DNA from 2 places in the Brevibacillus sp. BC25 genome. Region 1 is predicted to be linked to the other one. Evidence: riboswitches for the same ligand, from Rfam matches in the RefSeq annotation. Region 1 holds a riboswitch; the other holds the start of a gene.
The links. Region 1 has a riboswitch for S-adenosylmethionine ahead of PMI05_RS15895 (sugar ABC transporter substrate-binding protein). Riboswitches for the same ligand answer to the same signal wherever they lie in the genome.
Positions count from the first base shown of each region.

Region 2: linked by a shared signal. The riboswitch ahead of PMI05_RS08480 (BMP family protein) and the one ahead of PMI05_RS15895 (sugar ABC transporter substrate-binding protein) in region 1 are both predicted to bind S-adenosylmethionine.

Region 1 covers NZ_AKIX01000055.1:9,158-27,747, forward strand. The annotation lists gene PMI05_RS15835 (DNA-3-methyladenine glycosylase I) at 1-464, opposite strand, end outside; gene map (type I methionyl aminopeptidase) at 588-1,331, opposite strand; gene PMI05_RS15845 (alpha/beta fold hydrolase) at 1,467-2,282, opposite strand; gene PMI05_RS15850 (DUF2085 domain-containing protein) at 2,355-2,684, opposite strand; gene PMI05_RS15855 (YcdB/YcdC domain-containing protein) at 3,001-4,533, opposite strand; gene PMI05_RS15860 (PepSY domain-containing protein) at 4,618-5,493, opposite strand; gene PMI05_RS15865 (HAMP domain-containing histidine kinase) at 5,506-6,870, opposite strand; gene PMI05_RS15870 (response regulator transcription factor) at 6,874-7,560, opposite strand; gene PMI05_RS15875 (SLC13 family permease) at 7,658-8,998, opposite strand; gene PMI05_RS15880 (glycerate kinase) at 9,055-10,239, opposite strand; gene PMI05_RS15885 (ABC transporter permease) at 10,384-11,382, opposite strand; gene PMI05_RS15890 (sugar ABC transporter ATP-binding protein) at 11,384-12,874, opposite strand; gene PMI05_RS15895 (sugar ABC transporter substrate-binding protein) at 12,968-13,990, opposite strand; SAM riboswitch class I at 14,307-14,426, opposite strand; gene PMI05_RS15900 (sensor histidine kinase) at 14,629-15,882, shown strand; gene PMI05_RS15905 (DUF421 domain-containing protein) at 15,930-16,649, opposite strand; gene PMI05_RS15910 (IclR family transcriptional regulator) at 16,981-17,724, opposite strand; gene PMI05_RS15915 (dimethylarginine dimethylaminohydrolase family protein) at 17,915-18,590, shown strand, end outside.
Region 2 covers NZ_AKIX01000030.1:1,919-15,329, forward strand. The annotation lists gene PMI05_RS08445 (SulP family inorganic anion transporter) at 1-1,209, shown strand, start outside; gene PMI05_RS08450 (helix-turn-helix transcriptional regulator) at 1,234-1,560, shown strand; gene PMI05_RS08455 (nucleoside phosphorylase) at 1,876-2,601, opposite strand; gene PMI05_RS08460 (sulfite oxidase-like oxidoreductase) at 2,603-3,268, opposite strand; gene PMI05_RS08465 (ABC transporter permease) at 3,310-4,224, opposite strand; gene PMI05_RS08470 (ABC transporter permease) at 4,211-5,281, opposite strand; gene PMI05_RS08475 (ABC transporter ATP-binding protein) at 5,256-6,785, opposite strand; gene PMI05_RS08480 (BMP family protein) at 6,924-7,952, opposite strand; SAM riboswitch class I at 8,153-8,275, opposite strand; gene PMI05_RS08485 (methyl-accepting chemotaxis protein) at 8,411-9,886, opposite strand; gene PMI05_RS08490 (DUF3298 and DUF4163 domain-containing protein) at 10,042-10,659, shown strand; gene PMI05_RS08495 (MarR family winged helix-turn-helix transcriptional regulator) at 10,861-11,274, shown strand; gene PMI05_RS08500 (hypothetical protein) at 11,325-11,600, opposite strand; gene PMI05_RS08505 (hypothetical protein) at 11,575-11,907, opposite strand; gene PMI05_RS08510 (NAD(P)/FAD-dependent oxidoreductase) at 12,091-13,411, opposite strand, start outside.

The sequences.
Region 1 (18,590 bases):
GTAAAACCGCGCTTTTTCAGGTCCTTGCTCATCTTGTCGCTGATTTCGGTAGAAGCAGGCACATCCTTCATTTCCTGAAAATGATTATGGATCGGCTTCCCGCCTACAAACGACCAAATATAGCTGCTAAAGGACCCAAACTCCTCCACAATCCGCAAATACGCGTGGGCGTTCTTCACGACGCCGCGAATCTTCAGCCTGTTTCGAACGATGCCTTCGTCTGTCAGCAATTGCTCGATCTTGGCTTCATCGTATTGAACGATTTTCCCCGCTTCAAAATTATCAAACGCTCTTCGATAATTTTCCCGCTTCTTCAAGATCGTGTACCAGCTCAGTCCGGCTTGAGCGCCTTCCAAATTCAAATATTCAAAGAGCAAACGATCTTCATAGACAGGAACTCCCCACTCGTGATCGTGATAATCCATATAGATAGGGTCTTGATTCACCCAGCCGCACCGATTCATGGAAAGAAGCCTCCTCTACGTAACACGAACATATATTCTTATATAAAGAATATACAATCATTGGGTATTCTGCAAGTTTTTCTTCACAAAAAAAGACCTCATCAATCTGAGGTCTCCCGACGATCAAGCTGTTAAAATAATTGGCTTCCCCTTCGTCACAACGATGGTGTGCTCGTATTGAGCAACATAACTCTTATCAGGCGTAATGATCGCCCAACCGTCCCTGCCATCATCCACATATTCCGTCCCCGTCGAAATAAATGTTTCAATGGCCAACACGAGACCCTCTGTAAGCAAGCGTCTATCCTTTTTGTCATAGTAATTCAAAATGTAAGCAGGCTCTTCATGCAAGCTTTTGCCGATGCCATGACCCGTAAGGTTTTTGACGACTGTAAAGCCTTTTTTCCTAGCCTCCTGGTGAACAATGCGCCCAATCTGGCTTAGCTTCGATCCCGCCTTCGCCGCATCCAATGCCTTGTACAGCGACTCCTCGGCGCATTGGCATAAGGTTTGCTTCTCAGGCTCGCCTTCCCCTACCACGATAGAAGCACCTGTATCGGCAAAATATCCATCCAGCTCTGCCGAGACATCAATATTGATGATATCGCCATTTTTCAGGACAGTATCATCAGGGATCCCATGCGCAACAATGTGATTGACACTGATGCATGTATGCCCAGGAAAATCATAGGTGATATTCGGTGCAGACCGCGCTCCGTACTTTGCCAAGATCTCTCCGCCAATCTGGTCGAGCTCTTTTGTTGTCACGCCTGCTCGCACGGCTCTTATCATCGTCTCTCTTGCCTCTGCCACAATACTACCGATCCGTTTCAAGCACAGCAAATCATGTTCATTTTGAATCGACATGTGTTTCCCTCCTTTTCGCATATACCAGTATTTCCTTGACCCATTTCTTCATTTGAACATTTTTCTTCGCCAATCGCAACCGAAGCAAAAACAAAGAACCCCAGAAGCATTCTCTGCGGCTCTTATCTTACGAAGCTATGCTGGATTCAGTGCATACATTCCGTGTGCTATTGTCGACTGCTTTTGAATAAACCCGATGGAGATTCGGTTAAATTCTTCCGGCTGATCGACATTGACGACATGACCGCAGTCAGCGACTAGACTCAACTGTGCAAACTGTCTTTTTTTCACGCGCATCTGGACGAACGGCAAAAACATATGGTCTTCGTCTCCCATAATGAACAAGGTAGGGATGGGAGGCTCTTTATCAAAGAGGGTTCCTAGGAATCGATTAATGCCTTTTGTCAGCTTGAACCATCTCTTGAATTCTTTTTGACAAAGCTTTTTGGCTTCGCGGATAAACAAGGAACGCGATTCTTTATGACGCTTGCTCGGCATGATCACCCATGCAAACAGTCGATACAGCCACATGTACGGGATGAAATGTTTGACCATATTCCCCAGCGTGATCAGTACCTGCGATCGAACGTTCATGTGCGTCACAGCTCCTGCCAAAACCATAGAGCGCATTCTCTCTGGGGCCTGCTCCGAAATAATCTGCACAATGATCGTCCCCAAGGAAATCCCCACAAAATGGGTGGAAGTGATTTTTAAATGATCCAAAACCTCAATGATATCTCTGCTGACATCATCAAAGGTGTATGTTTTGAACAGCTTGCCTGGGATGTTCTTAGATTTTCCGTGACCACGCATATCTACTAGAAGAACATTGAAATTCTCTTTGTATGCCTTGAGTTGTTTACACCAAATCGATGAGCTTCCCCCTGCCCCATGGACAAAAGTCACCCATTCGCAATCTTCACCACGTATGTATGTCTTATAATGGATCACTAATATCCCCCCACCAGTATTATATAGGAGGGATGTCCCAGGTGAAAGGATTACCATAAAATTGAAATTCAATCACCTGAGTCTCTCAACCAAGAACCAAACGAGATTGGAAATGAGTAACGACTGTCCGACACCAAAGCTAAACCCTGTTAAAAATCGGAGCTTGTTATTGCTTGTCCGCCACTTCCATTGTTGGGTAAAGCCATCAATGAGCATTGGCAGTAAAAGCAAACCAATCAAATAGTAAGAGGTCAAGAGATGCATCCCTACAAAAACTGGCGCAACCAAGTATCCAGCCAATATCGAAACACATCTGGCACATAGCGGCATTTTTTTACCCGCTATATAAAAGGAACGATCTGGGCGCCGATGACACGGAATCCACTGCATATTGATCTTCATCAGCTCCCTCAATGTGAGCAATCAGGCTTGCAATCGCAATCGGGCGTATCACAATCTGGAACCGGACAATCAGCTGGAATATAGTTGCAATCTAACGAGCAACTGTTACGCTTCTTACGATAGAAGATGATCATGCAAATAAAAAGAAGTAGACCTAGTCCGATCAAGACCCCGCCCATTACATAATCACCTTGATACAGAAATACGCCTCCCGCTATCCATGCGATCATGCAAACCGTTAATCCAAGAAAAAACAGATACATCCTCCCCCTTCTTTTCTTTCTACGTCAAAGAGTATCAGCCGTTTCACTTTGGGTTACGTCCTGGGCTTGAATTGATTGGTAATCGCATCCAAATATTGATAGCGCTCTTGCCTTGCGTATTTGAGCTGATAGATTGGAATCGGAACAGAGGCCTTTTCCCTTCTACTTGTATTTCTGTCTTCCACTTGCACATATTCCAGTTCCATGTCATACAGGCTCATGAAGCTCTCCGCCGCTTCCCTAAGAGACACACACGAGCCCGGATCGGGAATGACTTTGTTCTTACGTACATCATGCTTGTAAAAACCCGTTACTTGGCCCGTGCAACGATTTACTTTCACGGAGTACATCCGATTTGTCAGAACGATTCCATTTTTGCGTTCATAGAAGTAATACGTATTTCCCGTACCGCGTAAATAGCATAATTCATAGTAGTGCAGCTCGGTAATTCCCTGCTCGATGTATGTTTCCAAATAGCGCGTGGCTATTCGCAGAGCATCGCGGTCAGACATCCGCGGCGCTATATACTTCATTTTTTGATTAAACGTAAAGGCAAGTAGCTCGTTGGTCTGGCGATTGAGAGTCACGCATACAAAATCAGGATCGTAGACAGTTTCCGCGTCTTCTGCTTCTGGCAGCGACCAGAAGTAATGGATAGTAGAAGGCCAGTCCGGCTTTTTCACAGCATCAATATGTTTGAAATAACCGCTCCTAGGATTATAAGTGACCCCATCCTCGTTCGGTGTCACAAGCGTTTCTCTTTTGATATCCGCTTCGATTACATCAATTTGAAAAGATTCCTTCACCCACAACTCAATCTCTTGCACGTTTGAAAAAATTAGAGATTTTCCTTGGGTTACTACTGGAATGACCTCTGAGTGCTCTTCCTTAAGGTGTCTGCCCCCTACCACTGTCTTCGTGATTTGCCCTGTCTTGGCATGAACAACCGCATAGGCCATCGGTGGCTCATCAGGGAGATACTGGAGTATCCCTTCTTCCTGTTCGTCGCAGGCGAGCATCAAATTTTCCTGATAGAGAGCAAAATATACTTGTTTCGCCTCCTCTTTCGTTATTACTTCTGGCTTGGAGGGCTTGTTTTTCCGATCAAAATCATGAAATCCCCGATATTTGATGTCAGTTAAATTCCCCCACTCGTCTACCTTAATAAACAGATACACGCTGGAAAGTGGAATGTCGTGAAAACAATAACGATAAGAAAGTTTCCAATTCTTTTCCTCACGATACTCTGACAAGCTCGCTATATCCTCTCTCACCATCTCATTTAGATGATCGCCATACAGTGCTTCCGCCACTTCTATGATACGCTGTGTTGCTGTCTCGGCATCAATTGGCTCGCCAGAAGCAGCCGAATCTTGATAGGTTCGATCCCTCAAACGAAACTCCGTCACATACCCCGTTTCTTTGTCGATTTCCAGCTCTGTACCATCATGACCTACTTTGATCTCGCACGTCTTCCACTGATCGTACGTTTCGATTTGCACCTGAGACAATTCATACATACTTGGAAACATAGCAAACCATTTCTCCATCGTCAGGCGAACCGCTTCTGTCGGATATGTCACCATCTCTTTTCCTCCCGAACGAAAAAACCGTCAATGCAGACACTGACGGCTTTCTCTATTTGAATGCTAAATGCTAAATGCTAAATCTTAATCATCATCACCATCATCCAGATCATCATCGTCGGTGTCGACGGGGTTCGTGTCATCACTTGAAGATGTATCCGCCGGAGCACTACCATTTTTATCGGCTGGTGTCTGATCATCATCGTCATCATCATCGGTAGAGCTATTGTCGATGGTCGTAGTCGAGAGCACTTTTCCAGTAATAGCATGTATGCGTACATCTACCGTTTTGGAGTCTTTTTTCGTGATCACCCGATAGACTGCCCCACTCTTTGTCTCGATTAAATCAACATCATCGATCTTGCCGCCACTTGTTCTTTCCGTCGCAATCTGCTTCGCTTGCTGTTCGGTAATTTTGGTCTGTGGCTGCGCTGGTGGATTCAAGCTTTGGTTGGGTTTCGATTGCTGCTGCGTTTGGGTTGGGGTTGTAGCTGGCTGTTGTTTACCTGTCGCAACAGTCCCCACTGTCCCCGTACCTACTGGCTTGGTCGCGTTGCCTGAAGCATCCTTTCCGCCGTTATTCGGTTGTTGCGCTGTACTGGCTGTCGGATTTGAACCCGGCTGTATTGGATTCGCCGCCGTTTCGTTTGCCTTCGGCTGCCCAGTGGCTGCGACCAAGGAGAGCTCCTTCAAATCAATAATTTCGCCCGTATGTGCATTCACCATCACACTATATGTTCCGCGCTCATTGAGGAGTTGGAGATTGTAAATGCTGTTTTCTCCTACATCCGTCATGGAGATCGATTCAATCTTCCCCGGGTAGCGGGCCGTCACGATCTGTTTGACTTCCTCGGCAGACAATGACTGCAAATCCATGCTCGCAAAGATCCGTTGCATGCCAAATACCGTAGTGACCAACAGAAAGCTCGCCAGCAACCCTATTTTCCATTTTTTATTCATACGTACCTCCTGCTATTTCTTAGCCTGCCCCGGCAAAAAAACGGTCACGAGCGTCCATTTCCCTTCTTCGCTATCCAGTGCAATATCGCCTTGATGGGCATCAACGATCTGTTTGGCAATGGAAAGACCGAGTCCTACGCCCCCTGTTTCGCGACTGCGGGCTTTGTCTACACGGAAGAAACGGTCAAAAACATGCTGCAAATCTTCTTTGGGAATCCCCATTCCGTAATCCTTGACTGAGATATATGGGCGGTCCCCTTGAAGTCCCACCCCAACCTCGATTTCATTGGAGCTGTATTTCATCGCATTGTCGAGTAAAACGACGAGCACTTGTTTTAGTTTTTGTTCATCGGCCATCACAGGAACCGACTCGTGGTTTGCGCCCAGTTGAAAGGACCTGCCATACGCATTGGTCAATTGTGTAATGGTCGTTTGGCACATCGGGACCAAGTCGATTTCTTTGACATCCAGATTCCATTCGGCGCTATTGTTTGCGAGAAGGAGCATTTGATTGGTCATATCCTTCATGCGCACGGCTTCCGAATAGATCGCTTCCACCGACTCTGCCAGAACCTCCGGCTTTTTCGTCCCCCAACGCTTCAGTAGCTTCGCATAGCTTTCTACTACGGTCAGCGGCGTTTTCAATTCATGGGAAGCATCTGAGACGAACTGCTGCTGCTTCTCGAAGTTTTGCTGTAATAAATCCATCATTTTGTTAAAGGTACTTCCTAGCGCGTGCAATTCATCTTTGGATGTGTGCTCAAGCGGTATTTTCTTAAAAATACTGCGCGCTTGAATGTCTTCCATCGTTTGTATCATCGAGTTGACTGGTCGCAAAATCAGATTGCTCAACATGCGTCCTGCAAAAAAAGCAGGAACCAGCACGAACATCGAAGCAAACAACAGAACGTTTTGCAGCAGGCTCAAATTTTCTTGCAAGCCCGCAATACTTTCAATGACTTCTAACGTGACAATTTTCCCATTCGTCCAAATGATCGGGACCTTGACGTACGCGTATTTCGCTCCGTTGACATCGAAGACACCGTCACTCGCTTTTCTATCAAAGATGGGCTTCGGTGCCGGGATTGGCTGCGTGCTGTCTACTTCCTGCGTGACGATGGCCCGCGACTGCTGATCGATAATCCGGATCATCCCGTTCGATGGCAAATACGGCTGCAAGAGCGTCGCAGGGTCGAAACTTTCTACACCGATCTGATTGAGTCCACTTTGGATGTGCAGAACTTCTCGTTGCAGACGATCCAGCTCTCCGTCTGTTGTCACTTTGTAGAACATGAAGTAAATGAAGCTGTTGACCATGAGCAACATTAGCAAGAGTGCGACCGTAGAGAACAAATGAATTTTATTTTTGATTTTCATAATCTACCCCTTCAGCATATAACCAACGCCTCGTACCGTATGCAAAAGCGGGGTTTCATACCCTTGGTCCACCTTTTTACGCAAATAACGGATATACACGTCAACGACATTTGTGTCTCCGAAATAATCAAATCCCCATACGTGTGTAAGAATCTGTTCACGATTCAGAACTTGGTTTTTATTCTGCATCAGATAAAGCAACAAATCGAATTCACGCGGCGTCAGCTCGATCTGACTGGAGCTTCTCGTCACTTCCCGCGATTTTTCATCCAAGCTTAAATCCGCTACTTCTACTTTGGAGCTGGCCTCCACTTTTCTTGTCATTTGGGACAAGCGGAGGCAGGAACGGATGCGAGCCAGCAGCTCTTCGATTTCAAAAGGTTTCGTGATGTAGTCGTTCGCGCCTTGATCGAGTCCATTTACTTTGTCCACGACAGCATTTCTTGCCGTCAATAAAATGACTGGCGTCGCGGAGTCCTTTACCCGAATCCGGCGAAGCACTTCTATGCCTGACAATCCTGGCAACAGTACATCGAGCAAAATCAAGTTCCATCCGCCTTGATTGTATTGTTCCAGCGCCTCGAGCCCTGTTTTGGCGATCTCGCTTTCGTATCCTTCGTATTCCAGCTCTAATTGAATCACACGAGCAATTTTCTCTTCATCTTCCACAATTAATATTCGCTCCGACATGTAATCCTCCTAAACCTTGCATCCATTATCCAGATGAGTTTAGCAAATATTGGCTGAGGATCAAAGAGTAATCCGTACGAAAGATATAATTTTTTACTTATATCGATAACCCTACCCACTGCCAGTACGCGTAATAAAAGACGACCATCAGGATCGCGTGGGCCGCACCTGCATACAAGCTCAATCGCAGCAAATCCTTAGGCAAAAAGGTCTCCTTGCCGCTTTCCTGGAACATGAGCAATGCTTTGGAGCTAACAGGGAAAGTCAGGCAGTAGTTCATGCCGACGATTCCTAAGAACAACACGGTCACTTCATTCAAATCAAGGCTACTCGCAAAGTAAAGAAGCGGTGGAACAAGAATGACGGCTCTCGTTGTATGCGATGTAATGTACAGATGGGAGGTCAGTGTCAGCAATGTGATAACCACAATGATTAACAGCGACGATTCCCCTTCCAGTTGCTCGGTGATCGTGAACAGCTTCTTCATGATCCACTCTGCCGCACCGCTGTCCAACAACGACTTTCCGAGGGCAATGGCTGCCCCTACAAACAGAATCAGGTTCCACGAGACAGACTGAACGCCATCTTTCCACTTCATGACACCCACATTGGGGAGTGTCAAAAGAAAGCCGCCGACAACTGTCGTGGTAGCAATCTCGATTCCGTGAAAACGCTCTGTCAGCCAGAAAATAACCATCGCCCCAATCACAATTACCGTATATTTTTCGTTGCGGGACAAGGTAAGGGAGAGCTTTTTGCTCGCAAGTGGGCGCTGCATCTCTTCTTTGGTGAGAAACAGAGCCAGAACAATCCGGCAAGTAACGATGCTGGCCACTACCCCGAACGGCAGTCCCCACAATAGCCACTCCGCAAAGCTAATCCCTTCTCCATTGAACTCCTTCAGCATATCGAGTGCGATAAAATGGGAGCCCGCTCCGATCATGGTGGAGCTCGTCGACACTAAAATAATCGTCGGAATCAGGATCGCCATGGCTTTCGTGATTTGCTTGTTCCCGATTTCTGAGGTCAGCGAGTGGAAAACAGGCAGTAGCACCGCTGCGCGTCCAGAAGTAGACGGGATAAAGAAAGCGAGAAATTGAACGACGACCGTCAAGAGCCAAAACAAGCTTTTGACATTCTTTGCCTTGCTCACGACCAGATCTGTGAGTTTGCCTGCCAAGCCAGTCACTTGAAGAGCACCGCCGAGAATGAACGAGCCAATCATTAACCAAATGACATCGGAGGCGAGCGAGTCGAACAAAATTTCCTGGTCAGCCGTTCCTGTCACGACGAGGAGTAACACGGAGCCAATCGCTACATAGGCGGAGTTCAGCGAGGTAGTCGTCCACAGGATCACGGCGACACAGAAGCAGAACATGCTCCATTTGGCTTCAAATGTCAGGGAAGACGGCAGCATGAGCAGTAATTCAACGAACATAATCAGGACAATCGGAAGGACCCAGGCAGGTCTTTCCTTTGCAGCAGTCTGTGCAATCACGATACTTGCTCCTTCTCCATTAAACGATTTGCGAGCTGCAGGCCCACCATGATGGTTCGCATGGAGCTTTCCGAGCAATCAGTCAGCCATTTTTGCGCATGCATGAACGCTTCCTCCAACGTAGACGGCATCGGCAAAATACTCGTGTACGCATCAATTCCGTGCTCATAATTGAGTCGGGCACCTTTGCCAACAGTCCCCACCAAAGCCACTACCGGCAGGGCATGCTTTTTCGCTCGCTTCGCAACTTCCACTGGAATTTTTCCTCGCGGTGTTTGAAAATCTATGCTGCCTTCCGCCGTAAACACAAGGTCTGTCTCTTGAAGCATTCGATCCAAATCAATGTACTTCATGATGATGTCGTAGCGTGGATACAGATTCGCACCCGTCAGCGCATGCAGACCAGCACCCAAGCCACCCGATGCACCACTGCCCGGCATTTCTCTGACATCGATACCGAAATCCCGCTCGATGATAGCCGCGAATTGTTCGAGTGCTTCTTCCAGCTCAACCACTTGCTCTGGCGTTGCTCCCTTTTGCGGGCCAAACACGCGAGCGACTCCATTTTCCCCACAAAGCTTGTTAAACCAGTTGCAAGCCACATCGATTTGCACCTGCTTGAGTCTTTTGTCCATGCCGGATACATCGATTTTCGTTACTTTTGCCAGCGAGATTCCGCCTTCAATACGGATTTCTTGACCGCTTGCATCCAAAAATTTCGCGCCAAGTGCTTGCGCCATGCCTGCCCCGCCATCGGAAGTACCGGAATCGCCGCAGCCTAGCAAAATACGATCTGCCCCCATGTCCAGCGCCGCTTTGATCAATTCACCGACGCCATGTGTCGTCGTTTTGCGCGGATCACGCAAGCTTCTTGGAACCAGTCGCAGTCCCGCTGCTGCCGCCATCTCAATCACAGCCGTTTGACCGGTCGTCTTTGATCCGAATATCCCGAAATGGGAAGGAACCTTTTCTCCTACAGGGCCAGTTACTTCCTTATCAATAATCGATCCATTCGAAATTTTCACAATCGCTTTTGTAAAGCCTTCTCCTCCGTCTACCATCGGCAGTGTCTGCACTTGGGAGAGCGGGAGTACGCGCAGGATTCCTTCTTTCATGCATTCTGCTGCTTGCTCGGCATCTAAACTTTCCTTAAAGCCCGAAGGCACAACGAGTATACGCATAAAAACAACATCCCTTCTCTTTATTTGAATTTGCTTTCGCATTTGTCTCACTTGAGTAAGACCAATACTAAGCTTCAAAAAAGAGAAGGGAATAATAGGAAGATGAGAAATTGATGAGAGAAAAGCGAGAAGAACGTTACGATTCTAAGCGTTTCGTTTTCTGCGCAGTTGATAATAGGTCACAGCCAGGGCAAGCGCCAAAACCGTCCCCTTAATAATATCGTAAGCGTAATACGGAAGATTGAGCATCGTCATGCCGTTGAGCAGCACTCCAATCAGGATGGCTCCCACAAATGTACCGAATACGTTTGGCTTTCCTGCACCGAAAACGGAGAAGCCTACGAAAGCAGCCGCTACTGCATCCATCAGCATGGAGCCGCCACTACTCACCTGCCCGGTACCGATCCGCGCTGCCAAGAGCATCCCGCCCAAGCCTGCAAAAAGAGCAGAAAGCACATAAGCCAAGGTACGATAGCGATTCACAGGAATCCCCGACAGACGGGCTGCTTCCAAATTACCGCCTGTCATGTACAGCATCCGCCCCTGTCTCGTATAGGTCAAGTACACATGCGTGATCGCGACAAGTAAAAAGGTCAGGATAACCGGAACCGGTACGGAAAAAATTTCTCCTTGGCCCAGCCAGAGGAACCATTCCTGGAATTTTCCCGGTGCCTGTGAGCCGTCCTGCATCGGCATGTTTGCGTAGATCGAGTAACCTTGGGAATACGTCATATGAATGCCGTTGACGATGTAGAGCATCGCCAGAGTAGCCAGCAAATCAGGAATGCGGATTTTCACGACCAGGAAAGCGTTGACCAGCCCGACGAGCAAGCTGAGTACAATTGGAACAACCAGTGTCGTGAAGACCCCTTGTTCGTACCAAACCATCATCGAAGCAGAAACGACAGTGGTCAATGAAACCGTCGATCCTACAGACAAGTCAAAGCCCCCGACAATCAGCGAGAACGTAACACCAATCGCGACAAATGTCACAATCGAGATGGAGCGAAGAATGTCCGTCAAGTTGTCGTACGTGAAGAAATACGGGTTGGTCAAACTGAATAACAACATGACAATAACGATGACTGCAACCGTTCCGTATTTGTAAACAAAATCAAATAAGCTAAACTTTTTATCTGCCACGTTACTCACCTCCGCTTGCGTAGTACATAATTAGCTCTTGTGTTGCTTCCTCGCGACTCAATTCCTTCACGATCTTGCCCTCGAACATGACGAGAATCCGGTCTGCGATCCCGATGACCTCCTGAAACTCACAGGAGAAATACAGGACGCCCTTTTTCTGCTCGGCAAGATTTCCGATCAGACGGTAAATATCGCTTTTCGCGCCGATATCCACCCCTTTTGTCGGCTCGTCAAACATAAAGAGGTGAGCGTTTGTATCCAGCCATTTGCCGATAGCAACTTTTTGCTGGTTTCCACCGCTAAGGAAACCGACCAGCTGCTTGATATCCGCTGTTTTTACACCAAGGCGCTGCACGAGCTCTCTTGCGTTGGCCACTTCTGGCCCTCTTTTGATAAATCCAAGCCAGGACTTCTTTTTCAACGAGGCGACAGACAGATTGTTCTGCACGGACTCCTCTACGAAAATTCCTTCCTTGCGTCTTTCCTCTGGGACGAGTACGATTCCTGCATCGACGGCGTCTTTTGGAGAGCGCAGTTGGATACGTGATCCATGCAATCGAATGGCACCAGCCTTTACCTCATCCGCACCGAAGAGCAATCGGGCGAGCTCAGTCTTCCCTGCCCCAACCAGACCGACGACACCCACGATCTCTCCCTCGCGAACCTTCAAGTCGACTCCGCGTACTTTGCCACCAGCCACTCCTGACGCCTCAAAAATCGTTTCGCCAATCGGCACCTCCAGCTTAGGGAACTCCTCGTCGAAGCTTTTGCCCAGCATGTTCGCGATCACTTCATCCATGGTGGTATTTGCCGTGTCTGTGGTCACGACATGCTGTCCATCGCGCATGATGGTGATCCGATCACAGATTTCAAAGATTTCCGGCAACCTGTGGGAGATATAAATGATCCCGACTCCAGCTTTTTTCAACTGCGCAATGATTTGAAACAGCCGTTCGCTCTCCTTCGTGCTCAACGGCGCTGTCGGTTCATCGAAAATGACGTACTTCGCCTTTTGAACGGTAGCACGTGCAATCAAAATCAATTGCTTTTCCGACAGCGTACATTCTTCGACGAGCATTCTCACCGGAATGGAGAAGCCGAAGTTTTTTAAAATCTGCTCCGATTCGTTGTACAAGCTCTGCCAGTTGATCAGTCCCTTGGTTTTCGACTGGACGAGCTGGCCCGCCAATATGTTTTCGGCGACGCTCAAATACGGGATCAAGGCGGTGTCCACTTCCTGATATACACATTGAATGCCCTGTGCTTTGGCGTCCTGCGGCGATTGAATCGACACGGCCTGTCCATCGATGGTGATCGTACCGCCATCTGCCTGATACGCTCCCGTGAGGATTTTCATCAGTGTACTCTTTCCTGCGCCATTGGCACCGAGAAGTGCGTGAACCTCTCCTGCGCGCACCTCAAAATCGACGGATCGCAGGGCAGGAACCCCAGAAAACTGCTTCGCCATCCCTTTCATCTGCAATGTGGACATTTTTCGCACCTCCTGTTTACCTGCGTGTTCCAACCTCTATAAGGAAAAATCCCGTTGACGGATACAGATCAACGGGAAAAGCCAATTTGGTTCTTACTTGCCCCACTCTTGTACGTATTGGGACAGGTCGCCCATCGTTACTTTCTTATCCTTCGGCAGGTCTTCCTGTTTCACCAGCACTGGATTCAGCTTCACGTTGTCTGGCACTTGCTCACCTTTGATTTTTTGGAACACGGTTTGCGCATGAATGCGTCCGATATTGGATGGGTCTACTGCTGCCGTCGCTGCCCACGGAGAGTTTTCCGTCTGGATCATTTGCAGATCCTCATCGCTCAAATCAATGGAGTATACCTTGATTTCCGTACGGCCTGCTTGCTGGATGGCACGTGTCGCCCCTTTGGCAAATTCATCCCAAGCCGCCCATACTGCTGTGATGTCGCCTTTATTCGGATACTTTTTCAAGATCGCTTCCATCTGCGTTTGTGTATCGAGTGCCGTATTGTTAGTAGCAGAACCGAATGCCGCAATCTCTTTTATGTCTGGGTATTTCTTCTGGAAAGCTTCATACGTGACTTGGCGTTTTTCCATAGGCGCAAAGCCAGCTACCCAAATTTTTACGATGCTGCCTTTGCCGTTTGTATCTGCACCCAGCTTCTCCAGGCTCAGCTCTGCCAATTTGTTGTCATCCTGCGCCACAACTGGCACACCCGGAATGTTGATGTCTGTATCAAACAGGACGACCGGGATTTTTTTATCCACAGCTTTTTGCGTGCCCTGCTGCAACGCTTCCGCCGTACCATGGTCGATCAGAATGCCATCAAACTTTTGGTTCACAGCCGCATCGAGGTTGGACGCCATTTTTGCCAGATCAGTATCTGCGTTGAATACAGTCAACTCGCCGCCGTTTTTCTCCACCTCTGTCTTCACACCATTAATGTATTGTGCGGAGAATGTCCCTACGTTTTGACGCATGATCAATGCGATTCTCTTTGCCTTCTCTCCCGAAGCACCGCCGCTTGTGCTGCCGGTTCCGGTGCTTGTTCCTCCGCCGCATGCAGTCACGAGAACAGATGCAGCCACAACTAGTGAAGTTAGTAATCCCAGTTTCTTTTTCATCAAAAATTTCCCCCTTTTTCTTTTTGATAACAGATGACAAAAGCCTCGTAGAAGAAGCGCATTTCCAGTCCAAGCGCCTTTGGAGCCCACCTCAGCGTAGGAAGAAATGGCGGGGAATTTCAGCTTCACTTATGAAATCCTGCCTCGAACCTTCTACGTTTGAAGCGCTCCCGCCATTTCTTCCGAAGCGGACAGTCTTCACTCACAGCGGGGCGGAGGCCGAAGCGTAGACTGGAAATGCGCTTCTTCCCCACGTTAGCTACGCAAAAAATCCTCTTTCACAGAGAAAGAGGACAAAAATCGACAAGATTCTCGCCTCTTATCTGTCAGGTATTCTACCTGTTGGAGTTAGCACCTTGGCTCGAAAGAACGTAATCTCTCGTGCTAGGTTGCCGGGCTTCATAGGGCCATTCCCTCAGCCTTCTCTTGATAAGAGTAGTTTCTATTTTCAAAACGTTTGTATAAGTATATACAGAATATAATCTGGCAATTACCTATCTGTCAACTGGGTTTACCGAAAGAATTTTCTTGATAAATATTCCAGTTTCTTCTGTAACATCAAGAGGGATTTTGTTGTGTCTTGTCGAATTATCGTAGATTGATACAAGCCTAGCAAATATTTGCGATGGGGATGCTACATGAGTCTATTAAAAGAAGTCATTCTTCAATGGTTTTTCGCCATTATCCCGTTTGTGTTTTTCAACATCTATTACCGTGACAAAATGCGGAACTACAGCCGTTCCTTTATTGTCATCACCAGCTCAGCCTGCATGTTTCTCGCGATGACCTTCGCCCCGAGTGTCACGAATGGCATGTTTTTTGATATCCGACATATCATCATTCTTTTCGGACTCGTTTATGGCGGAATCGAGATTGCCTTGCTCCTTCTCATTGAAGCCTTGGTTTATCGGTACTACCTAGGTGGAGAAGGAACATGGGTTGCGATGCTGATCCTTACAGTCAATTTTGTCTTGTCACTCTTTTTATATCGACACTACAAAGCCAGTTATCGGAAAACACTGTATCTTTTTATGACGAGTGCGATTTTTTCTACGGTTGCTTTAGGGACTACTTATTACTTTTTTCCCACGTATGTAACTCAACACCTCGTTTACTACACCATGGTGATTCCTATTCAAAACTTTTTCGGCCTCTGGTTATTAATGTCGCTATTCAGCAAATGCGTTTCGGATAAGGAGCTGTTTATTCGCCACGCGCAAAATGAAAAAATCCAGACGATGAGCCATGTTGCTGCATCGCTCGCACACGAGGTTCGCAATCCACTGACAGCTGTCAAAGGCTTCTTGAAATTAATACAAGAATGTCCGGAAAATTTGGCAAAAGTCGATCAATACATTCGCATCAGTCTCGACGAAGTCCAACGGACAGAAGCCATTTTGACCGAGTACCTTGCGATTTCGAAACCGCTGAAGGAACGGCATGAGATCATTAATATGAGCGAGCATCTGCATACCATCCGCGAAGTAATGCTCCCCTTTGCCAATATGCATAACGTGGAGCTTACGCTGCAAGACTTTGAGAGACCTGTGACCGTCAAGGCCAATCCAGACGAGTTCAAGCAAGTGTTGGTGAATTTCATCAAAAATGCCATCGAGGCGTGCTCGGATATTTCGGACGGAAAAGTCTCCCTGGACTTGCTCATCGAGCGAAACAAAGCACTGTTGATCATCAAGGATAACGGTGTCGGCATGGATGCAGGACAGATCAGCCGCCTCGGAACGATTTACTTTTCTACGAAAACAACTGGGACCGGGCTTGGATTGACGTATTCCTATCATGTCATTCATGCGATTGGCGGAACGGTCAATGTATCAAGCAAACCACGAGTAGGAACCAAGTTCACCATTATGCTCCCGTATAAGGCACAGTGACTTCATGCAGGTTTTGCAGAGGGACTGTGCCTTTTTCCATTCGATAGCTAATGATGCAACGGGGGTACTTGTGATTCTTTTTCGTTTTTTAAGGAGAACTGCAATTCATTTTGGCGATTGATCGTTGCAAGAAAGACTTGTTCGGACGCGATCCCCTTTTTCTTCAATTCGTGCACAAGCCATTGCTCATCGCGGTTCCGATATGACAGCACATCCGGATATATCTTGCCTTCCACAATGACAGGCAATGACATTCCCGCAGAAGAAGTCTGGATGTTTAAATCTTGTTTCGTTACGAACTGCTGCTCTACTTTTTTGAGCACAGTCAACCGACCGTTCGCCTCGATAATAGCCAAATCAATCTCCGCCAGGTCAAAAATATCTTTTTCGCGAAGCATATGGAGGACATTATCGAGCGAGTAGCGGATTTTTTTCATGTTTTTGACGTGAAAAGTCCCGTTGTAGAAGATGACGGTCGGTTCAAATGTAACCATTCTGCCAAACCAGCGAAAGACAATGGACAACTGCGATACGACCCTTTGCAAGATGCCCAACATCAAAATCGCTACTGCAATCGAAATATGCCGGACATCTGGCTCTGCAATGTCAGCCCCTGCCACTGATCCCAAAGTAATAATGATGATAAAGTCAAAGACAGGCAGCTCCCCAATTGAGCGCTTGCCCATGAACAAGGTGACTAGCAGTAATAAAGGAATAATCGTACATACGCGCCCGATGACGAGCATGCTTTCACCGAATCCTTCCACGTTTGTCCCCTCCCTTCACGCTTTACTATGCAATTTCTGGGAAGGCATTATGCAAAACAAAACACCAGGAGTCTCCCCCTGGTGTATCTCTTTCCCGGACAAGTGGGAAGATCGAGTTTTATGAGATCGATAACCACAAGAGCTGTTACCACCATGAACATTTTCGAAAAGCTAATCTTGCCTTCTTTATCAGTATCTTTTCGAAAAGGTGGTTGAAATCCCAATAGATTAGCCCCTCTCGTAACTTCTTGTTGCACTCCCTTTATAGAAATTACATTTTTTTCTACGAACTATCTTCACAGTTGGTTTCATCGAAATAAAAAAAGGCCAGTCAAGCCTTTGACAGGCCGCCTAGCCGTTGCGAGGTTTTGTGAGCGACATCCTTTACCCGTTCAATCAAATACTGGAGTCGTTCCTCCTTCAAATCATACGTAACAATTCCAATGCTTAACGCCCCGATTACCTTTTGGGTGTAATCAATTACTGGTGCTGCGACGGACGCCGTATTTTCCGTCCGCTCCGCAAAGCTGACCGCATGACCAGCAGCTCTGATTTCCTTGAGCTTCTCCATAAAAGCAGGTACCTGCTCTTCACCCACCAGTTGCACTACGGTTTGTCGTGCTTCTTCCACAGACATATGTGCCAGCACGACTTTATTGGCCGCACCGATATGCATCGGAATCCGCAAGCCCAACTGATCGTAGATGCGGATATTGTGCTGACTGTCTACGCGATCGACGACAATGGATTCGAGTCCGCTAGGCTGACTGAAATAAACACTCTCGTTCACTTCTCTGGCAAGCTCCTCGATCTTCGGCTTGATTACTTTGCGATAATCGATCCGATCAAGCACGCGCAAACCGAACTCCATCCATTTAATCCCCAACGTATATTGCTTGGTCGCAGCATCCTGCTCTACCAGTCCATGCTTCATCAACGTGTACAACAGTCGATAAATGGTGCTGACCGGGAGCTGGCATTCCTTCGCTAAATCATTGATCGTCCACCATTTTCTATGTTCATCCGACGAAAGTGCCGTTGCAATCGCCATCGCTCGGTCAAACGATTGAATCACGGTCATCCCCCCTTTTCTATCTATCTTCTCATATGAAACTATGTTAAACCATTTGCTCTAATTTTGTGAATCGCAAAAAAACTCCAGGTAGGAATCACAGATTGACAGTCAGAAATCAGAATGTGTAAACTAATGGTGAACATTTCGAAATATGAATAATATTCTGTAATGTGGAAAAAGGGAGGCAACTATGTTCCAAGGCAGCCAATCCATGGTCAAAAAGATGAATACCGTCATCATCAAGCATCCCCATCAAGCATTTATCAGTCAAGAACATCTCGATCAATTGTGGAAAACCTTCAACTATACAGACCGCCCTGACTGGGACCGCGCTCTGCATGAATACGCCAAATTCGAATCGATTTTGCGCGAGCATGTAGAAAACGTCCTGCACTTGCCACAATCTGATAAAACCGGACTAGACTCCATTTACGCCCATGACCCTGTGAAATTTACCTCTAAAGGGGCAATCATCCTCAAATCTGGCAAGGAGCTCCGTCAGGGAGAAGCCGAAGTATACAAAGCCTTTTTAAAAGAAAACAATATCCCGATCCTGGGACAGCTCACAGGCGATGCCTTGTCAGATGGCGGCGATCTCGTCTGGCTGGATGAAAAAACGCTCGCGATCGGCCTTGGCTTCCGCACGAACGAAGCGGCAATCGCTCAAATTACGGAAATGGTCAAGGATTTCACAGATGAAATCATCGTCGTACAGCTCCCGTATGATCGCGGTCCTGCGGAATGTCTGCATCTGATGTCGATTATCAGCATGGTCGATCATGATTTAGCAGTTGTTTACTCCAAGCTGATGCCAGTATTTTTCCGCCAACTGCTCATTGACAGAGGCATTCAGTTAATCGAGGTAC
Region 2 (13,411 bases), on a different contig from region 1:
GCCATTGCGATTTTGAGTCTCGCCCTTATTTTGGTGACTCCCCGATTCTTCCGTAACATACCGGCCTCTCTCGTTGGACTCGTAGTCTCTAGTGTCGTTTCCGTCCTCTTTTTGGAAGGAAAGGTAGCGACGATTGGCTCTACCTTTGGAGAGATACCGAGTACATTACCCGGCTTTCATTTTCCTGAAATCACATGGGACCGTGTCCAAAAGTTACTGAGTCCAGCCCTGATCATTGCTATACTAGGAGCGATAGAGTCTTTATTGTCAGCTGTTGTCGCCGATGGAATGACACGCAGTCGCCACAACAGCAACCGGGAATTAATCGGCCAAGGAATCGCCAACATCGTGACTCCGTTATTTGGGGGAATTCCGGCTACTGGCGCGATTGCGAGAACAGCCACTAACATTCGAACCGGGGCAACCTCCCCCATGTCTGGCATCATTCATGGTCTGGTTGTTCTGCTCATCCTCGTGCTGTTCGCCCCTTACGCCTCGCATATTCCGTTGGCGAGTATGGCGCCGATCTTGATGCTGGTTGCCTGGAATATGAGTGAGCGCAAGGAATTTGCCCACATGCTAAAAGCGAAGACGAGCGATTCTCTTGTGCTGGTGCTCACCTTCCTTTTGACCGTTTTCACCAATTTAACCGTCGCCATTGAAGTGGGATTGGTGCTGTCTATTCTGTTATTTGTCAAACGAACGCGCGATAGCTTACGGGTAGCTCAGGTGCTGCCTGATCCCTCTTCCAAAAACGACAAGGTCATGCCGCATATGGTTACCGAGGGGCACGATTGCCCGCAAATCAGCATCTACACGATTGAGGGTCCATTGTTTTTCGGGGATGCCGACTTGTTTGAAAGCTCCCTCATGCAAACCCTTCAGCGACAACCAAAGGTATTGCTGCTTCGGATGGGAAAAGTCCCCCTGATGGACATGACCGGGGAAGCGAATTTGTCCCGGATTGTGAAACAATGTATGGACCAAGGGACAACGGTCCTTATTTCAGGAATCCAATCTGGCCCCAAGAAAATCTTGCAGCGTACGGGGCTATATGGCCTCGTAGGCGAATCTCACTTTTTTACTCATACTGGAGAGGCGATAGCGTATGCCCTCAGTCTACTGGATACCGGGAAGTGCCTGGGATGCAAGCATTTTGCCTTCCGCGAATGCGCGCGCCTGTCCGCTCCTACTGACACTTCCACATGATGTTACGATCGGAGGAACCTATCATTGAATTTGGAACTACAGCAATTTAAAGCGAATTTTTTCAAGGCGTTGGGACATCCCCTGCGTATTCGGATTCTGGAGCTGCTGGCGGAAGGGGATAAGAATGTAAACGAGCTTCAGACACTCATCGGGAGTGAAGGCTCCGCTGTTTCCCAACAGCTCGCCATTTTGCGAAACAACAATATCGTGTACGGAACGAAGGACGGAAACAAAGTCACGTACTCGCTGCGTGATCCGATGATTATTGAATTGTTGAGTGTGGCCAGACAAATTTTTAACAATCACTTGATTGATACGATTTCTATGCTGGATCGGTTTAACGAGGAATAATTGCTTGGGTCAACATTGTGGAGGAGAAGAAAAAGCACAGGTCTCTTCGACTCTGACACGACCGCAAGGGTGATTGACTGTTCGTCTCCATTTCAAAAAGGGGACCGTCGAGCCAAAGCCACCCTACGGGCGGAAGTTTCTCGAGGAAGAAGTGTTCGACAAGCGGGTCCCCTTTTTGAAGTTCCGACTGGGTAGGAGTTGTCAAGGTCTACGAGCTCTGTGCTTTTTCTTCTCACCAGCTTTATTGACTCAGCGATACCTTTTAAAACTACCAAAAAGCCCAGGACCTTTAAAAAGTCCTGGGCTTACCTATTGTTACTGGGAAACGGTAATGACTGCATCCAATGCGATCAACGCTTCCGCTTCAATGGCTTTTGCCATCACATCCGTGTGCGGGTTATACGATTCGAGCAAGTCTGCATCTGCATACCCGTCGATTGCCAAAATAGAGCCTGCCTTCATACCGCGAAGCGCCGCAATCACGAACAGGGCGGTGTTTTCCATCTCGACTGCCAAAACGCCTGCTTTTTGGTACAGCTTGTGCGGGAATTCCAACACTCCACTGTAAAAGACATCGAGTGTCAGCGTGATTCCTTCGAATACCTTCAAGTCTGATGCGTTTGCTCCAGCTGCTTGTACAAGCGCGTCCACGACATGGCGATTGGCAACAGCCGGGAATCCCGCCGGAACCAACTGACTGGTCAAGCCGTCTTGGCGAACCGCTGCGGAGCTGATGACGAGGCTGCCTGTCTCGATTTCCTTTTGGTATGACCCGGCAGTTCCTACACGAATGATGACCTGAACGCCGCCCTTCGCCAGCTCCTCGAAGCATACGGCTGCTCCCGGTGCGCCTACCCCATGGCTCACTACCGCTACCTCGACGCCTTTCCAAGTACCCGCATAGCTGTGATACTCGCGGTTTTCCCCGATTTGACGCTGATCGTCGAGTTTCGAAGCAATCAAGGCTGCACGTTTTGGATCACCGCACACGATGACGCGCTTTGGCAGTTGTTCTGGATCTACCTTTAGATTCGTCAACATCTCAATCGAACTCCTTTTTCTCCCACTCATCCTCTGGTATCGGCAACGCTTCACCGGAGAACCGCTCTTCACGAAACGGGTCTGCGATCAAGTGAAATCCATTTTGCTCCCAGAAGCCGGGCTTGTTTTCCGTCATAAATTCAATTCCTCTGATCCACTTCACGCTTTTCCAGAAATACAAATGAGGAACAACCAGGCGAAGCGGCCAGCCGTGCTTGTCCGTCAGTCGCTCTCCATCAAAGGAGTGAGCCAGCAGCACATCATCACGCTCCAGATCAGCGAGCGGCACATTGGCGGTATAGTCGTGATCACCGTGCAGCATGACGAAGTTCGCTCGCGGAGTCACACCAATTGCTTGCAAAAAATCACGAAAACGCACGCCTGTAAACGCATTGTCAAAACGGGACCAGCGCGTCACGCAGTGAATGTCGCTCGTCACTGTCACCTGTGGCATCGCCATGATCTCTTCGTAGGTGAGCGTCACTTCCCGGTCTACCTCACCGAAAACGCGCAGTGTCCATTCGTTCATGTCATACACCGGCACGTCTCCCTCATGCAAAATGGGAAAACGCTCTGTCAGGATTTGTCCTGGCGGAAGTCGTCTGGCGAGTCCCGGTCCCACTGGGGCGGGTACTTTCATTTTTTTGATCCGATCTGCCTTGTTCATATCGCATTTCCCCCTGTCTCCGCTGTCTATATGGCCTGTGTTTAACGGGTGCTCTGCTGATTGTCGCTGCCGATCTGACTCTTGTTCTTCAAGAAGAACATTGCCGCAATCGTCAGCACATATGGCAGCATGGCCGTGAATTGCGTCGGAAGTGAAAAGCCCTGCAAACGAATACTAAGGGCATCCATCAACCCGAACAAAAAGCTCGAAGCCAAAATACCGAGCGGATGCGACTGCCCCATCATCATCGCTACCAATGCGATAAAGCCCCGGCCAGCCGTCATACCTTCTGTAAACATCGTGACTTGCCCCAGTGAAAGCTGTGCCCCTGCAATCCCGCACAATGCGCCACTCATCACAATCGCCAGCACCTGAAGTCCCGTCACTTTCAGACCGAGACTGCGTGCCGCAACGGGATTCAGACCAACTGCGAGGACGCGGAAGCCCGTAACCGTCCGATAAAAGAACACATATAACAAAATCGCAGCCAAAAAGGCAAAATACACGAGCGGCGAATGACCTGAGACAATGCCTCCGATGACCGGAATATCGTGAATGAAAGGAATCTCGACAGTTGGCAAGCCAGCCATATCCTTATCGTAAAACGCTCCTTTGACACCGAAGATCGCCCGTAGTGCAAATGTGGTCAACCCGAGCGCGAGAAAGTTAATCGCCACACCGACGACGATTTCATTCGCCCGAAGCTTGATCGTCATGTACGCGAATAAGAGCGAAAAGACAACGCTGACCAGCGCTGCAATCAAAACGGCCAGAAAGAGATTCCCGGTAAAATGATTGCCGACAATCGCGGAAAAGGCACCGACCAGTACCAATCCCTCCAAGCCAACATTAAAAATTCCGACACGTGCGCAGAGCGCTCCACCCAAAGCTGCCAACAAGATCGGCATGACCATCCGAATGGTAGAACTGAGGAGGGACCAATCAAAGAGCTCCATGCGATTCCCCTCCTTTTGCCTTCCGCCTTTTCCACCAGTCGTAGCTGAACTTGGCGGAGATGAACAAAATCAATACGGCTTGTATAACACTTGCCAGCTCCAGCGGCACATCCGTATTGCGCTCTACTCCCATGGCTCCGGTCTGAAAAGCAGCAAGCAGGATCGAAGTCACAATGATGCCAAGCGGGTGTGAGTTCGCAAGAAGAGCTGCCATCAGGCCCGTCCAGGCGAACCCTGGTACAGTCAGGGCACCGTCAACAAAACGATAGTGCGCCCCCATTACCTCAACGGTTCCCGCCAAGCCAGCCAGTCCACCACTGGCAAATATCCCGGTCAGCATCACCCGAATGCGATTGATTCCTCCGTATTGAGCAAACAGCGAGTTTTGACCCAGCATCTTCACTTCATAGCCAAAAGGCGTAAACCGAAGTACCCAGAACAACAGCAGCGCTGCAACGATCGCAAACAAAAACCCTGCATGCACGCTCATCCCCGCAAACAGCTTCGGAAGCCAAGCGCTTTTCTCCAGCATGACGGTCTGTGCCAGTGCCGCAGAACCCGAGCGATCCCGGAATGGCTCTGTCACGAGATAGCTCGCAAACAATACCGCGATGTAGTTGAAGAGCAATGTAGAGATGAGCAACGGAATGCGAAAGCGGGCTTCCATAAAGCCTGGCAACAACGCCCAGAACCCACCAACTGCCATTCCTGCGAAAATACCCGCCACAATTTTGATCATTCCCGGTGCTGGCAAGTAGATCGCGACTAACGCAGCACTGACGGCACCCAGCACCATTTGCCCTTCCGCCCCCAGGTTGAATACCCCTGCCCGAAATGCGAGGGAAAGACCTAGGGCAATCAGCATGATAGGCGTGGCTCTCGCTAATGTAGACGTAAAGAAATAAAAACTGCCAAAGGCCCCTTTCCACATTTCCTGGTAGGTGCCCAAGATCGATTCGCCAACTGCAGCAATGACCAGCGCCCCGGTCAACAAACCGATGACGACAGCCAATAACGGCTGAACCAATGACTTAGATAGCTCTTTGATTGCTGCCATGAATGCTTCCTCCCGCCATGATCACGCTGATTTTTTCTTCGGTTGCCTCCAGGCGTGAAAGCTCTCCAGCGATTCGCCCTTTATACATGACCAAAATCCTGTCAGACAAGGCGAGAATTTCGGACAACTCGGAGGAGACGAGCAAGATCCCGTCTCCCTGATTGCGCTTTTCGATCAGCGCCTGATGGATGTACTCCATGGCACCAATATCCACCCCTCGCGTAGGCTCAGCCGCAATCAAAAACGGGGTTTCCTGTCCCAGCTCCCTTGCTACGATCAGCTTTTGCAAGTTTCCACCTGACAGATTCCCTGCCAGCTCCTGCAATTGTCGGGAGCCTGTCTTGATGGCAAACTGCCCAACCCAGCCTGTTACGACTTGGCGGAATTTCTCCCGCAGAACAACGCCGCGACGGTTGTAAGCAGGCTTTCGCTGATAGCCCATCAACGCATTTTCCTCGACGCTTGAGAGTTTGGCCGTTCCCCACAGGTAGCGATCCTCCGGAATATGCGCCAAGCCGGCATCCCGAATGGTAGCTACTGATTTGTTCGTCACGTCCTTGCCGCCTAACCGCACCGTGCCCTCCTGTGCCGCTCGCAAGCCACTGATCGCTTGCAGCAGCTCGGATTGACCATTCCCGGAAACACCTGCAATTCCTACGATTTCCCCGTGGTGCACGGTAAAGCTGACTTGATCGAGCAGTGTCTGCTTTTCTCGAACCGTGAGATTCTCCACCTGCAACAAAGGACCTTTATCCAGAGGAACTCGCTCAGCTAGCTCCTGCAATTCACGTCCGACCATCAGTCTGGCTAAATCGTCCGCGTTGGTTTCTGTACGGGATACCGTTCCCGTCACTCTTCCTCCGCGCAGTACCGTAATACGATCCGCTACCTCCATGACCTCCTGCAACTTATGTGTAATCAAAATGACGCTCTTGCCGCTCTCCGCCAGGTTTCGAATCGTTTGCAGCAGATCACGTACCTCCAGCGGGGTAAGTACAGCTGTCGGCTCGTCTAGCACGATAATATCCGCTCCCTGATACAGGACCTTCAGAATCTCGACCCTTTGCTGTTCCCCAATCGAGCAATTCGCTACCTTGGCCTGCGGATGAATCGGAATGCGATACTGCTCACTAAGCGCCCGCACCTTGTCCTCCGCGTCATTTCTTTTGAAAAAACCCGCTTGATTCGGCTCGTATCCGATCACGATATTTTCAGTCACACTGAATTCTCCGAAGAGCATAAAGTGCTGGTGAACCATCCCGATTCCATTTCGAATCGCGTCCTCTGGTCCGCGAAAAACAACTGGCTTGCCGTTTAACACGATCTCTCCCGACGTCGGTTGCTCCATCCCGTACAGCATCCGCATCAGTGTTGTTTTGCCCGCTCCATTTTCCCCGACAATCGCGTGGACTTCTCCTGCTGCCAGTGAGAACGACACCTTGTCGTTGGCGGTAAAATCTCCGTACTTCTTGGTCATGGCCCTCATTTCCAAGCGATCGGTCATTCCCACTCCCTCATTTCTGTACGTCCTTTTATGAAAATGGAAGACCGACTACACAGCCGTAGTCGGTCACATCCATCACTGTGCACAAGCTATAAATAACCGTTCAAAAAGTTGGCTTTTCAGCACCGAGCTACCTTTTTAGAACTGGTCTGGTACTTTGCGAGTGCCCGCTACAATCTCATCGTTGATCGCTTTCACTTTATCCACCACTTCTTGTCCAATAAAAGCGTTCAGAGGCGTTTTGCTTTCGTGCGTGACATAGGTTACGCCAACACCTTTTTCTTTCAAGCCGTACGCAACAACACCTGGTTTGAACGTTCCTTCTACAAAGTTCTTCACGGTTTCATAAGCTGCCGCGTCAGTCCCTTTCAATTGGGACAGAACAATATGCTCTGGATCAATCGTCGTACGGTCAACGTCCTGACCTGCTGTGAAGAAACCTTTTTCCTTCGCTGCTTCGAAAACGCCGAGGTCGCCTACTGCTGCTGCACCGTTAATGAAGTCAGCGCCTTTGGAAGCTTGGAGCAACGCCAATTCCTTCGCTTTTGCCGGGTCAGTGAAGCTACCTACATAGTTGACCATCAGCTCTGCTTTTGGATTCGTCGCTTTCAAGCCCTCTTCGAAGCCAACTGTCCATTTTTTCAACTGTGGAATATCAAGAGCGACAATCATACCCACTTTGTTCGTTTTCGTTGCCAGACCTGCTGCTGCTCCCACCAGGTAAGCCGCTTCCTGCTCGCGGAAGGTAACACTGCGAACATTTGGCAAATCCACTACAGTATCAATAATCGCAAAATTACGGTCAGGATTTTCGGTTGCTACTTTTTTCAATGCATCCTCTGATGTAAAGGAAGAAGTGATGATCAAATCATAATTTTCTGCAACAGCCACGCGCAGATTCTCTTCAATCGCTCCATGGTCTGTAGATTCAATCGTTTTCACTTCTGCGCCCAGCTCTTGTGCGGCTTTCTTTGCACCTTCATCCATTTGTTGGAAGAACGGATTCACACCGATTTTCTCGGGCAAAATCAAGGCAATTCGCTTTTTGGCCGCGCCCTCTTGTCCTGCTGCTTGTCCTCCTGGCTGATCTGCAGGTGCGCTTGTGCCAGTCGAGCACCCTGTTGCCAATACTGCGAATGTCGTTAATGCCAGCAATAACTTCTTCATGATGTATCTCTCCCTATCCGAACTTTACGTTTTTCTTTATCCTATTAGGTAATGTACGGCTTTTTACCCATTTTTTCAATACCATTTACGAATATTATCTTATAAAATAAATTTATCGTTCGTTTATTACCTCCTTCCTTTTATAAATACAACAAAAAAACTCTTCCCGGAGGAAGAGTTTGCGTACGTAGCCGTTCTCTTCCTCATCTGTCAAAACCATGGTACAGGTTTTGCAGGAATTGGCACCTTTCTGTTCATGCATAGACATGATCAGTGGTTGCCGGGCATCATCGGGCCAGTCCCTCCGCCGCTCTTGATAAGGTAGGTAAATATATTTAGTTACAATGGAATTCATTCTAGCAGAACGGTTCAAAAATGCAATTCTTTTTTCTTAATTCCAAACACTTCTAAAAGTGAATCGAAGTTTAAAAAGTCGTCTTTTACTTTTTAAACAACCTTTAATTTACGTGAAAGGTTTGCTGGAGACGATGAGACAATGTATTCAGCTCGCCCAGCTCTTCCGTAATCTCACGCACTTTTTGATGCTGGTTTTCTGCTGTCGCAAACAGCTCTTCTAAGTTGGCTACGGATTCCTCGGTTACGGCTGTAATGGTCGACATCTCGATGGCAACTTCGCCGGAACGTACTTTTACCCGGTCCATGCTGGAGCTTACTTGATCAGCTGCTTCCAAGAAGGCCATCATCCCGGCACGCACTGCTTCGATAGAGGCCACTGTTTTCACGGCCAGCTCTTGGCCTTTTGCAACAGACGTTTCCCCATTGCTCATATGCTGCACCGCATTCTCACTTTCCTGATGGAGAGATTTCAGAATGTCGGTAATTTCCTGCGTAGCTGTCGCGCTTTGTTCCGCCAGCTTGCGTACCTCATCCGCTACAACAGCAAATCCACGTCCATGCTCGCCTGCACGAGCCGATTCAATCGCCGCATTCAGCGCCAAAAGATTCGTTTGTGTCGCGATCTGATTAATAGCGCCGACAATTTCCTCTACGCGATTCGCCTGACGATTGAGCTGGTGAATCGTAGAGGCTGCTACATTAACTGCCTGCACAATTTGCTCCATCTGCGAGGACAGCTCGTTCATCATCTGAACGCTTTCTGTCAGACGACGGTTATTTTGTTGCGATTCCGTTTTCATTGAGTTGGTCTGTGTTGTGACTGCCTCGATTTCCTGGTCGATGGATTGAACCTCTTCTTCGATCTTCACCGTAGAATTCGCCTGCGATTCCATACCTGTGGCGACTTCCTTGAAGGCTACCATCATTTCATCTGTATTGCGCTTCGTACCTTCCGCATGTTCATGCACATGATCACTTGTACGATCCAGTTGCTCCGTCATTTGCTGGATGTTCAAAAGCATTTCTCCCAGACGGCGCTCCTTCTCTTCCGCTTCCTGCCTTGCGTCATCAGCTTTTCGCAAGGAGGCTTGTCCGGCGAGACACAGATACGTGACGGCTCCCATCATCATGAGAATCGTGACAATACGCATAAGCAAATTGAGCTCCGAAAAATCACCCTCGAAAATCTCGTAGGTTCCTGTGTAGAACCCGATAACCGTGACAATGATTTGGGTAATTCCCGCTGTTACGACTAGCTTCCAATCCAAGTAGGCTGCCAAAAAGCCCATGACGATAAAGGCGAGGAAGGTAACCTCCTGGTAATCAGTAAAGTGATCGAATGAAATCGCATAAAACATGAGTCCAATTGCTACCAGATAACGAATCACAAGACTGTCTTTGCGAATGAAATAATACGGCGAAACAATTAGAGTGACCAGCAATCCCAAGGACGTCACTTTCCAGAAGTTCACATCCACTTGGTAGGCAATGAGTCCCGCCATCCACAAATGATTCCATAGGATAAAAATCATAAAGCCTTCTTTTTCAGTCAAGGTATTGCGAATCAATTGAATCATAACCGCCCCCCGTTTCCTTTTTACTTATGTATCGGATTCTTTCCCCATTATATAGCCAAACCTTTGCCAAATTTGTGAAAAAAGTAAGAACAGCCAAAAACAATTTCGAATAGGCTATTACACAACTCTCACGTACAGGAGGCAAACGGAGAAAAGTGGAACTCAATCAATTGCCAGCTACTGTGCTGACACGGACGATTAGCCGTCCGAACACCACGATTTACTATCCCCAATTGGCAGGCCTAGCCAACCAACAAGCGGAAAAAGATATCAACCGGGCGATTTATCAAACGGTTCAAGGCTTAATTCACGAACAACAACGGGTCCAGGTACCGGGAAATACAGAAATGCAAGGAAGCTACGAAATCAAGACAAACGAACGCGGTATTTTCAGCGTCGTGTTGAGCAACTACGCCTACACACCGCAAATGGCTCACGGCATGACCTTCCTCGGGTCGATCACCGCAGATATCCAAACAGGCAAGCTGTATACGCTGCGTGAATTATTCAAGCCAGGAAGCGATTACGTCAAGGTGATTTCCGAAAACATCAAGCGTCAAATCAAAGAAAGAAGCATCCCCACACTCAATGGCTTTACTTCGATTAAGCCCGATCAGGATTATTACCTCGCCGACAAAGCACTGGTCATCTACTTCCAGTTGTATGAAATTACACCTTACTACGTCGGTTTCCCCATGTTCCCCATTTCGGTCTATGAACTGGAGCCGCTCATCAATGAAAAAGGACCATTGAATATCTTGTCCGCAGATTAATCCTCCACCGTATTTTTCACCCAGGTGAGTGTCTTCTTCCATGACACTCGCCTGGTTCTATTTGTGTCAGAAAATCCATTATTTCGCCATCGAATAAACGTTTACTTATATGTACGAAACTGCTAGTATGTTATTGTACATATTTACTTAAGCAATAAAGTGTACGATATATCGGACCAGCTTTCCTGGAGGTATATACTCATGCAATATTATGGTCATCGAATTAGCCAAACCGCAAGAATATTCAGTAAATCTTTAAATGGGACTATGTCTCCCATGGGATTATACAGTTCGCAATGGGGTATTATCCTTTGCTTGCATTATCGCGAATCGCTCACCCAGGTTCAATTGAGTAACTACCTGAATGTGGAAGCGCCGACGATTACCCGGACACTCACCCGATTGGAAGAGATGGGCTGGATTATTCGCTCAGAGGGCGATGACAAGCGTGAGCGCTATGTGTCCTTGTCCCCGCAAGCAGTCGAACGGTTCCCGGAATGGCTGGAGGCTGCCAAAGAGCAAGAAGAGCTGGCACTCCGCGGCCTTGACGAAGCAGAACTCGCTATCTTTAACCGCGTATTGAAGAAAATGAACGATAATTTGCAGCCATTGTAGCAAGTAAAAAATGACTTCGCCCAAAAGCAGTTTGGTGAAGTCATTTTTTGTTAGCCATTTTGCCTTGTGCTATGGATGATGGTGTTGAGCTCTTGTTCCAATTGAATCAGTTCAATCTGTATCTGTTGCTTTTGCAATTGTTTTTTCTGTTGCAGCACTTGTTTTTTCAAATCACTTGATTCTTTGTCATTTTTCTCGTTCGCTGTAGAAGTATCCTGGTCCGGTTCCACCTGTCCAGTCGAGCCTATCGCAGCCAGGAAGGCACCCAGAACTGCAATCCACCCGCCTACCGCTACCAGCTCATTCGCCAGATTTTTTTCGATCATCCTTCTTCCCCCCGTTCTTGGATGGATTCTCCTGTAAATTCTTCTTTATATCTTGAACACTGTCTCGTAATTGGGCAATTTGCTGTTCAATTCGTTTGAATTGCATATCTTCATCATTGTCATTGCCATTTTTGTTTTTCCCATTGATTTGCTTGTTTAATTGGATGAGGGGCTGTATCGACTTCTCATTGTTGCAGGCAGGCTTTTGACTTAATCTGGTTGTTTTATCAATGGCGAGTATGACAAAGCCAATCGAAATAATCCAAAGTGCTATTACAGCGGTATCATCATCATCACAAAAAAACATAGATACCTCCATGCCAACAAAAAGTCGTAGTTTAATTATTGGCCCTTCTATACAATACGCTTCTGCCTAATTCCTCGTGACATCGGGACCATCACTTTCCTGATATTGTTCTGTCATGAAAAAAGGCTCCCCACCAAGCACAAGCGTGCCCGGCAAGAAGCCTATTTGTTATGATCGTATTCGTTATTGCATACGCTTCGCGATATTGCGAGCCATCCAGACCCCAGCAGCTCCGGCCTGTGCCAGACCACGCGTAATTCCGGCACCGTCCCCGCCACAGAACAATCCCTTGATTTCTGTTTCGAATTCCTCAGTCAGTTTTGGACGTGCCGAGTAGAATTTCGCTTCCACTCCGTAGAACAATGTGTGCTCGGAAGCAATTCCCGGCGTTACCTTGTCCAGTGCTTCCACCATCTCGATTAGACTTTTCATCGTATTGTAAGGCAACACGAGTCCCAGGTCACCCGGTACCGCTTCCTTCAGAGTAGGCTCCAGGAAGCCTTCCTTAATGCGCGACTCTGTTGAACGGCGACCGCGCAAAATATCGCCGTACTTTTGCACGATGACCCCACCGTTGGACAGATCATTCGCTCGCTTGCAAATTTCTCTCGCGTACTCATTCGGCTTGTCAAACGGCTCTGTAAATGTATGAGATACCAAGAGCGCAAAGTTCGTATTCATCGAGCCCAGCGCTGGATCTTTGTAAGAGTGCCCGTTTGCCGCCATCACTCCACTGTGGTTTTCCACGACCACGTGACCCGATGGATTACTACAAAACGTCCGTACACGCGTTCCGACAGATGTATTGAAAATGAATTTTCCTTCGTACAAGTGCTCATTGATTTCGCGCATGACGACATCGGACGTCTCCACACGTACGCCTACGTCGACTTGATTGTTGTACATTTTCAGGCGGCGCTTTTTCAGGATATTGGTCAACCATGCGGAGCCATCGCGACCCGGTCCGATTACCACGTAATCAGCTTCATACTCTTGGCCGTTTTTCAAGACGACACCTTTTACTTGATGTCCGTCTGCTTCTTTCACCGTAATGATGTCCTCGACTTCTGTCTTGAACATCATGTCGATATGCTTCTTCAAATGCTCGAAGATCGACTGGAGAATCTCCAGGTTTTGCTCCGTTCCCAAGTGACGCACCTGCGCTCGCAACAGCTTGAGTCCTGCTGCATAGCCACGCTGCTCGATGCTCTTGATCGTCTCGGTGGTCGGGTCCGTAATCGATTGAGTAGCTCCATGCTCCAAATTGATTTCATCCACGTATTTGATCAGCCCAAGTACAGTGGAAGGGCTGAGATAGTCTGTCATCCAACCGCCAAATTCGGTGGTGATGTTAAATTTACCATCGCTATAGGCGCCTGCTCCACCAAAACCACTGGTAATCGAACAGGCCGGCAAACAGCCTGCGAAATCTTTTTTTCCTGCTGGCGGCGGGCAGAGCTTGATCTTTTCCTCCAAGATCGGACAGCGTCTGCTATAGATGTCA